4 regions of the Undibacterium sp. Di24W genome follow, and region 1 is predicted to be linked to each of the others. Evidence: predicted binding sites of a transcription regulator. Region 1 holds the regulator's gene; each other region holds the start of a gene.
What was found. The regulator sigma-54, encoded in region 1, starts transcription at its own class of promoters, with help from an activator protein. The targets are predictions, from matches to a motif close to TGGCANGNAANCTGCTTT.
Positions count from the first base shown of each region.

Region 1 (2,207 bases):
ACCTTGGGTATTTGTGATCACGCCTACATCATCAATCAAGGCTCGGTATTGGCGAGTGGACGCCCTGACGAAATCATCACCAATGAGACGGTACGTCGAGTCTACTTGGGTGAACATTTCCGCATGTAAGCGATTGGCATAACCATGAAGCAGAGCTTACAGCTACGCACCTCGCAACATTTGGCATTGACGCCGCAATTGCAGCAATCAATACGTTTGCTGCAATTGTCCACCTTGGAATTACATCAAGAGCTAGAAGTGTTGTTGACGGAAAATCCCTTACTGGAACGCGTCGACGATGCACTGGACAATGCAGTTCGTTTACTGGCGGATGGCTGCATCAACAATGCAAGCCAGCAAAGCGAAAGCGAATTTCAAAATACAGAAAAAGCACCCGACAACGGCAGCAGCACGGAAGCCGTCCCAGAACAAGTCGCCGACTGTGAAGCAGCAACCGCCAACAATGACGACTGGAGCTTCGATGATGCACCTGGCAGCGGCTCTAAATCCAACAACGACGAGGAAGATGGTCGCCCGCAATTAGAGGCCGCACAAACCACCTTAAGAGAACATTTGTTAGAACAAATGCGTCTGAACATCAGAGAGCCACGTGACCGAGCACTGATCGAATTAATCATCGATGCCATCGACGAGAATGGTTATTTGTGCGAGAGCCTGGATGAAATCTATGAAAGCCTTCCTATTGACCTTTGCGTCGAGTTAGAGGAATTACGGTTTGCCTTAACCATGCTGCAAAGCTTCGAACCCGAAGGCGTAGGTGCACGCAATACCGCTGAATGTTTAGCACTGCAAATCAAGCGTTTCCCTAAGATACCCTTTGTGACGCGTCGTTTAGCACTGCAAATCGTCGAGCAATATTTGCCCTTGTTTGCCCAACGCGACTTCACCAAGTTACGCAAATTCCTACAGTGTGATGACGAAGATTTACGTGAAGCACAAGTTGTCATCCGTCAATGTAATCCCAAGCCTGGCTTAGCATTTGCGATTGCAAAATCTGACTACGTGGTACCTGACGTTGTAGTCAAGAAAATTGGCGACGAGTGGCAAGTGATGCTGAACCGCGATGTGATGCCTCGCCTGCGCATCAACCAAATGTATGCAGGCTTAATGAAACAGCAACGCGGTGATCCTTGCCTGAATCCGCAGCTACAAGAAGCGCGCTGGCTTATCAAAAATATGCGGCAACGTTTTGACACTATTTTGCGCGTCGCGCAAGCCATAGTGGAAAGGCAATATAATTTTTTCACGCATGGTGCTGTCGCAATGAGACCCCTTGTTTTGCGCGAAATAGCTGATACACTGGGATTACACGAGAGCACTATTTCGCGTGTAACAACTCAAAAATTTATGCTGACACCGCACGGCATGTTTGAGTTGAAATATTTTTTCGGTAGTCACGTCGCAACGGAAACCGGTGGTGAAGCATCTTCCACAGCGATACGGGCTCTGATCAAACAATTAATAGGAGAAGAAGACCAGAAAAAACCCCTCTCGGATAGCAAGATCGCCGACATATTGGGAGAACAAGGCATGGTCATCGCGCGCCGTACTGTTGCAAAGTACCGTGAGGCTCTGAAAATTCCCCCTGTCGGTCTAAGGAAATCTTTATAAACCAGTTCTTGAAATATTGTTTTCTATCGTTATATATGATTTAGCTCAAAACAAATTTCTGCCAATGAGCGATCGTAATGACTGGCAACTTAGAAGCAAATAAAACAATATCACCATAGGAGCGTAGTATGAATCTCACCATCAGTGGACACCACGTCGAAGTTACTCCTGCAATTCGTGAATATGTACAAAGCAAGCTAGAGCGGGTAAGACGACACTTCGATCAAGTCATTGATATCGCCGTCATCCTGACGGTTGATAAGCTCCGGGAAAAGGACAAACGCCACAAAGCTGACATTAATTTACACCTTAGCGGTAAAGATATACATGTAGAAAGTCTGGCGCACGATTTGTATGCTGCCATCGACACCTTAATTGACAAACTCGATCGTCAGGTCATCAAACACAAGGATAAAATTCAAGACCATCAACATGATGCGATCAAACATATTCCTGACCCTGCCTCTACACAATTAGATTAATTTAGAATACTGAATCATCAATTCGATGATCCCTAGGACGCTTTTTAGCGTCCTTTTTTATGTCCATTGAAACGTGAAGAAAAACTATTACAG
Region 1 covers NZ_JBMPOP010000013.1:21,420-23,626, forward strand. Annotated here, with positions in the region: gene lptB (LPS export ABC transporter ATP-binding protein) at 1-129, shown strand, start outside; gene ACO0KZ_RS20080 (RNA polymerase factor sigma-54) at 145-1,632, shown strand; gene hpf (ribosome hibernation-promoting factor, HPF/YfiA family) at 1,761-2,114, shown strand.

Region 2 (2,207 bases), on a different contig from region 1:
CTAAGCTTATCGGGCTTAACCGCCCCCAGCCACAATGGACCTGTTACCGAAAGCTTCAAGTAGGGATTATCTGGCGGTATTTTCTTTAAATTTAAATAGGCGTATTCGTTTGCGGTGACACTATTAAATCTGCCGTCGCAAAAAACCACGTAAATGGGACGAGAAATATAGCTGGTGTAGATTCCGTATGAAAGTGCAGAAATTTGAATGATTCCAATAACAAGTAAATCAAATTTTATTGATTTCTTTTGAGGATTAAAAACAATCAGTGTTAACAAAGGGCCCAAAACAATATCTACAGCAACCAAAGTTATAACCACTTTATGTAAATCTTGCAGCACAAATAGTGGTGCTGAATACCATACAAACGCAAAAAAACAGAGTACAGCAGAAACAATCAAAAGACTTAATAAAAAATGAATGCCCGCGGCTTTTAATCGTGTTTTCATATAAATTATCTAAATAAAAATAAAATAAATAAAAATTACCGATATAACAAAACGAAATAAGGGCGCTCACGCGCCCTTATTTTCATACTACTTCAACTTGGCACGAATGCCTAGCCAGTAAAACTCATACAATTATGGGCAACCAGCAGTACCTTTGAGGCCGCGAGTCACATTGCAAATTGTACCAGTCATAGTCCAAGGCATGCGCGCATCAGAAGTTGCTGGTGCTGTTGGCGTATAAGCACCAGTTAATGCTGTACCAGCAGCATCAGTCGCAGCACTAGTGAAAGTAATCACGCCCGCTGCTGAGATCGCAAGAGCAGTATTGCTAGTCGACGTAGTAGCTGTTGGAACACCATTTGTACCACTACCACAAGCAGACAAAGCACCTGTTTCTTGCGCACACAAGCCAATTGCTGTACGGAACGGTGACAACTCTGCCAACGAAGTTGCAGCACGTGAACGTGATGTATAGTTACCATATTGAGGAATTGCAACAGCCGCCAAAATACCAATAATCGCAACAACGATCATCAATTCGATCAATGTAAAACCTTGCTGCGCTTTTTGAAACATCTTAGTTGATTTCATTTTCATACTCCAGTTAGTTAAGAACGCTTTTAATACCTATATTTACTACCTAATCGCTGCAACTACTTCCAATGCAATTACTATGCCACAACTCGAATTAAACAATTACCCCGATATCGCACAGAAAACCGACACTTTTTGTCAGTTTCAATAAAATTTGCCATTTTTTGTCAACCCGATAAACTTAATCGTGGAAGGCAAATCATTCGCTATGGACAACCTGCCGTGCCTTTAAGACCCCGTGTTACATTACAAATTGTACCAGTCATAGACCAAGGCATACGCGCATCAGACGTTGCGGGTGCAGTTGGCGTATAAGCACCAGTTAATGCTACCCCAGTGGACGAAGTCGCCGCACTCGTGAAAGTAATAACGCCGGCTGCTGAGATGGCAAGAGCAGTATTGCTAGTCGACGTAGTAGCTGTTGGAACACCATTTGTACCACTACCACAAGCAGACAAAGCACCAGTTTCCTGCGCGCACAAGCCAATTGCCGTGCGGAACGGTGACAACTCTGCCAATGATGTTGCTGCACGTGAGCGCGATGTGTAGTTGCCATACTGAGGGATAGCAACTGCCGCCAAAATACCAATAATCGCCACGACAATCATCAGTTCGATCAATGTAAAACCTTGCTGCGCCTTTTGAAACATCTGAACTGCCTTCATTTTAATACCTGTTTTAAAGTAAAGTTTTATTGATACCAAATTCATCATTTTGCATAACAGCATAAACCGAAGCAACCACCCTACCACACTTCAATTCAAACAGATTCAAATAGTCAATTTTTTGAATTAACCTAACAACGTGTTTACCTAGAGACCACGCCATTCAATCGTTTAGCAGAATAGAAACCAAAATTTTTTGCGCAAATGACAATTTATGGGCAACCTGCAGTGCCTTTAAGACCGCGTGTAATGTTGCAAATTGTACCAGTCATAGACCAAGGCATACGCGCATCAGAAGTAGCTGGTGCAGTTGGCGTATAAGCGCCAGTTAATGCGACACCCGCAGTATCAGTCGCAGCACTTGTAAAAGTAATGACGCCCGCAGCAATAGCAAGAGCGGTATTACTAGTTGATGTAGCAGCCGTTGGAACACCACCAGCCCCGCTGCCACACCCCGCCAATGAACCTTTTTCTTGCGCACACAAGCCAACGGCTGTCC
Region 2 covers NZ_JBMPOP010000003.1:310,267-312,473, reverse strand. Annotated here, with positions in the region: gene ACO0KZ_RS07635 (hypothetical protein) at 1-449, opposite strand, end outside; gene ACO0KZ_RS07630 (pilin) at 582-1,040, opposite strand; gene ACO0KZ_RS07625 (pilin) at 1,250-1,708, opposite strand; gene ACO0KZ_RS07620 (pilin) at 1,921-2,207, opposite strand, start outside.
Region 2: ACO0KZ_RS07630 (pilin) is a predicted target of sigma-54. The motif match lies at 1,111-1,128, and genes of this name have one in related genera.

Region 3 (2,207 bases), on a different contig from region 1:
GGAAGTTGTAGACACTCATTAATCCTTTTGAACTGACGCGCGTGGTCAAGTTTGGACGGGTACCGGTTCGATTAATTGAGTGCTAAGGACTAAAAGGCGTGCCACATGTTTTCTATCACTTATGCACATTAAAGGTGTCGCGCAATGTTTTAGTGCGATCGTGTTCGAAAAAGGTGCAAAACTCGATTTCTTGCACTCTTTGAAGGCAGAATTTTTGGCTGTACTTTTAAATAAGAATCCGTGTGTCGCATTTCCGCATGAGTGCTCCTTAAAGCCGTAAATACGCCTTCCAAAAAATTAGCTGAAATGAGATTTTTGGCGCTATAGTGGTGGCAAGACAGAACTCAAGACCACGAATAAATGCCTTTCCAATCCCGTAATGAGACTAGCTTCACCGCACATGTAACAGCAGCTTGTGAAGCCAGACTGAAGCTTGGGTTCACGTTAGATGAGGATGTAACCCGCCTAACTGAGCGCCAGCATTTTGGCCCATTACGTGTTCAAAAACCACTTTATCCCGAAGATAAGAAGATCTGTCATGCCATTATTGTCCATCCCCCTGGAGGTATTTTGGGTGGCGATATTTTACGTACCGAAGTAGGCGTCTCTACGGGTGCACAGGCTTTGATCAGTACGCCCGGCGCAGCCAAATGGTATAAGGCGAATGGCAAACTTTCTCAGCAAGTCTTACGTTTGGAAGTGGGTGCAAGTGCCAGTTTGGAGTGGCTGCCGCAAGAGACAATTTTTTTCGATTGCGCTGAAGTCCTTCTCAAACAAGAGATAGTTTTGGCAAGCGATGCATCGCTCATTTTTTGCGATATTTTCTGCTTTGGTCGTACTGCCTCCAATGAACAATTTAATGCAGGCAAAGTTAGGCAAGTGACCACTATCCATCGCGACGGAAAGTTGATCTGGTTTGAACAAGGTCAGTTATCAGGCGGTAGTTCGATGATGGCAAGTCAGGTTGGTTTGGCGGACGCCAGCGTTACCGCGAGCCTACTCGCTGTCGGCGGCAGCATCAGCCAAAATCATATCAATGCACTTAGAGAGGCAGCTGCCGCGCAATTATCGCCGGGTGAACAATTTGGTGCAACGGTGGTAAAAGGCGTTACGGTGGTGCGCTATCTTGGCGATTCCAGCGAACAAGCCAGACGTTTGATGCTCTTGGCCTGGCAGTTTTTACGCCCAGTCGTCATCGGTCGCGATGCGATTCCCTTACGCGTCTGGAATACCTAGAATCAACTTCCCCAAAAATCTAAGCGCTTTCTAACTGGCACAGGACTTGCTAATCAGTTGCTATTCAGTTGCAATTTAGCTGGTATGCAGCGACGTAGCGAAATTCTACTTTTTGAACTCGCCCAACTGGCTGCTCAACAAAGCAAGATTATCTAGGCGAGTCCATGGAATTAACACCGCGTGAACGCGACAAATTATTAATTTTCACCGCTAGTCTATTGGCAGAGCGGCGCAAAGCGCGCGGCTTGAAACTTAACCACCCAGAAGCGGTGGCTCTGATTTCCGCTGCGATCATGGAGGGCGCACGCGATGGAAAAACGGTGGCTGAGTTGATGTTTGAGGGCACCAGAATTTTAACGCGTGCCGATGTTATGCCAGGCATCGCCGAAATGATTCCAGATATCCAAGTGGAAGCGACTTTTCCTGATGGCACCAAACTGGTGACCGTGCACCATCCTATTCCATGAATTGTTTACTTCAGGTGCATCTATGATCCCAGGCGAAATGCTGATCGAAACAGGCGATATCGAATTGAATGTCGGACGTGTTAGCGTCACGATCAAAGTCGCAAATAGTGGAGATAGACCGATACAAGTCGGTTCCCATTTTCACTTCTTTGAAACCAATCCCGCCTTGCAATTTGAGAGGCAAGTAGCCTACGGTATGCGCCTCAACATTGCTGCTGGTACTGCAGTGCGTTTTGAGCCGGGGCAAACACGCACCATAGAATTGGTGGCACTCGCCGGCAAACGGCGCGTGTTTGGATTTAATGGTTTGGTGATGGGAGATTTGGAATGAGTAAAATTTCCCGGCAAGCCTATGCGGAAATGTATGGCCCAACCAAAGGCGATCGAATACGCCTGGCCGATACCGAGCTATTCATCGAAGTCGAAGCGGATTACGCTTTTTACGGTGAAGAGGTGAAATTCGGTGGCGGTAAAGTCATACGCGATGGGATGGGGCAGTCGCAG
Region 3 covers NZ_JBMPOP010000001.1:319,310-321,516, reverse strand. Annotated here, with positions in the region: gene ACO0KZ_RS01290 (urease accessory protein UreD) at 361-1,236, shown strand; gene ACO0KZ_RS01285 (urease subunit gamma) at 1,401-1,703, shown strand; gene ACO0KZ_RS01280 (urease subunit beta) at 1,726-2,034, shown strand; gene ureC (urease subunit alpha) at 2,031-2,207, shown strand, end outside.
Region 3: ACO0KZ_RS01285 (urease subunit gamma) is a predicted target of sigma-54. The motif match lies at 1,272-1,289, and genes of this name have one in related genera.

Region 4 (2,207 bases), on a different contig from region 1:
AGATCTTGACCAAACTATCGGTTAAACTCAGGTAACAGGGCCATTTTTACATCGTAAACATAGGTCTAGCAGTCGATATGAAAAATACATCATCTCGCCGCCACACCAATTGACACACACACACACGGCCTTATCGGAATCCCATGAAGCATTTCAAAGTATCTATCCTGATCTCTATCGTTCTATTAGCTCTTGCCGCTTACTGGGGTTATACCCATGGTGGCATCAATGCAGCGCTGACTGCGCTTGGTATCGCCTCAATTCTAGCGATCTTGGAAATATCACTCTCCTTCGATAATGCGGTAGTGAATGCGTCCGTATTAAAGAATTGGGATGCTTTTTGGCAGAAATTATTTCTAACAGTCGGTATCGTCATTGCCGTATTTGGTATGCGCCTAGTGTTTCCCCTAGTAATCGTGGCACAGGCAGCGGATCTCGGCATACTGGAAGTCTGGGATCTGGCGATCAACAATCCCAAAGCTTTTTCTACGCATCTGGTCAGTCATCATGCGGAAGTGGCCGCTTTTGGTGGTGTGTTTCTATTACTGGTGTTTTTGAACTTCTTATTCGATGAGAAAAAAGAGATGCACTGGCTCGGAAACATAGAAGAAAAAATGTCTTCATTTGGGACTATCGGATCTATTCCTGTATTGATCGCCTTACTTGTCGTCATAGCGAGTGTGAGCATGGTCGATGAGACACAACAATTTGCCGTGCTGCTGGCTGGCATATGGGGCGTGGTGACCTATGTATGGGTCGATTTTATTAGTGACCTTTTGGAAAAAGAAGAATCCACCGATATCGACATTGGTGCCGTGGTGAAAAGCGGTGGTATAGGCGGCTTCTTGTATTTAGAAGTACTCGATGCGTCATTTTCGTTCGACGGCGTGATCGGTGCCTTTGCCATTACCAATGATGTCGTCATCATCATGCTGGGCTTGGCCATAGGTGCATTCTTTGTGCGCTCTATGACCGTGTATCTGGTGCGTCAGGGCACTTTGGAAGAATATGTATATCTAGAACACGGCGCGCATTATGCGATAGGCATTTTGGCCTTAATCATGTTCGCCAGTATGAAATATCACATACCAGAAATTTTTACCGGATTGATCGGCATTGCGTTTATTGTTGCATCTCTATGGTCATCTATCCAACACCGTAAATTAGGTCAATAGGAGAAGCACGGCACCCCAAAATAAGGTGGCTCGAATATTGCATGACTAGTTTGTGTGTTAGCCGAAAGTAGCAGCATACAATCCTTATTCGACATTTTATTTTCATATTGCGGATCACATTGATAGTCCTTGCCCGGCAAAGGCAAGCCGATTCGACGATGTAATTTCGCACATAGTTTTGGAGCCCTGTTTGTCTCAACCTCATGCGCCTAACCTGAAGATCGTCGTCATCAATACCGTGATGCCGGTGTCGGAGGATACCCATGATCAAGATCCCGCGATGCAGTTGCAAATGGCACGCTCGCGCGCTTTACGAATAGGTTTGCTGCAAGCTGGCTATAACATTATTGCCTCCATCCCCGGTGATATGTATCTGATTGACAGGCTGACTCAATTGCAGCCTGACCTGATTATCATCGATGCCGAGTCGGACGCCAGAGATGTCTTAGAAGAATTAGTCATTGTCAGTCGCGATGCACCACGCCCTATCGTCCTGTTCACAGAAGACGGCAATCCCTCACAACTAGAAGCCGCAATGGCCGCTGGTGTCTCCGCCTATGTTGTAGCGGGCTTACAAGTCGATAGAGTAAAACCCGTACTAGAGGTCGCGGTAGCGCGCTTTAACGCCGATCAAAAACTGCGCTCGGAATTATCCGATACCAAAACCAAACTAGCCGAACGTAAAACCATAGAGCGCGCTAAAGGATTACTAATGGAACGTCATCGCCTAAGCGAAAACGAAGCCTATCAAAAGCTACGTAAGCAAGCGATGGAAAAAAACCTCAAATTAGTCGACCTAGCGCAACGCATTTTAGATGTCGCGGATCTGTTAGGTTAAATCCACTTAAGCCTGATCGTTTTTAGTGCATTGCACCAAATTGGATTCCAAATCAGTGCAAAAAGTCTTTTTTACCAGCACGATCTTGGCAAGCGCAAGGCGAACAAGCGATAAGACCAGTTGGCACAGTAATTGCAACTACAAGATCAAGTACCCCATCGGTACATACAGAAATTTGCTAACGGCGGTAAATT
Region 4 covers NZ_JBMPOP010000006.1:196,411-198,617, reverse strand. Annotated here, with positions in the region: gene ACO0KZ_RS14420 (DUF475 domain-containing protein) at 144-1,175, shown strand; gene ACO0KZ_RS14415 (ANTAR domain-containing response regulator) at 1,417-2,013, shown strand.
Region 4: ACO0KZ_RS14415 (ANTAR domain-containing response regulator) is a predicted target of sigma-54. The motif match lies at 1,202-1,219, and genes of this name have one in related genera.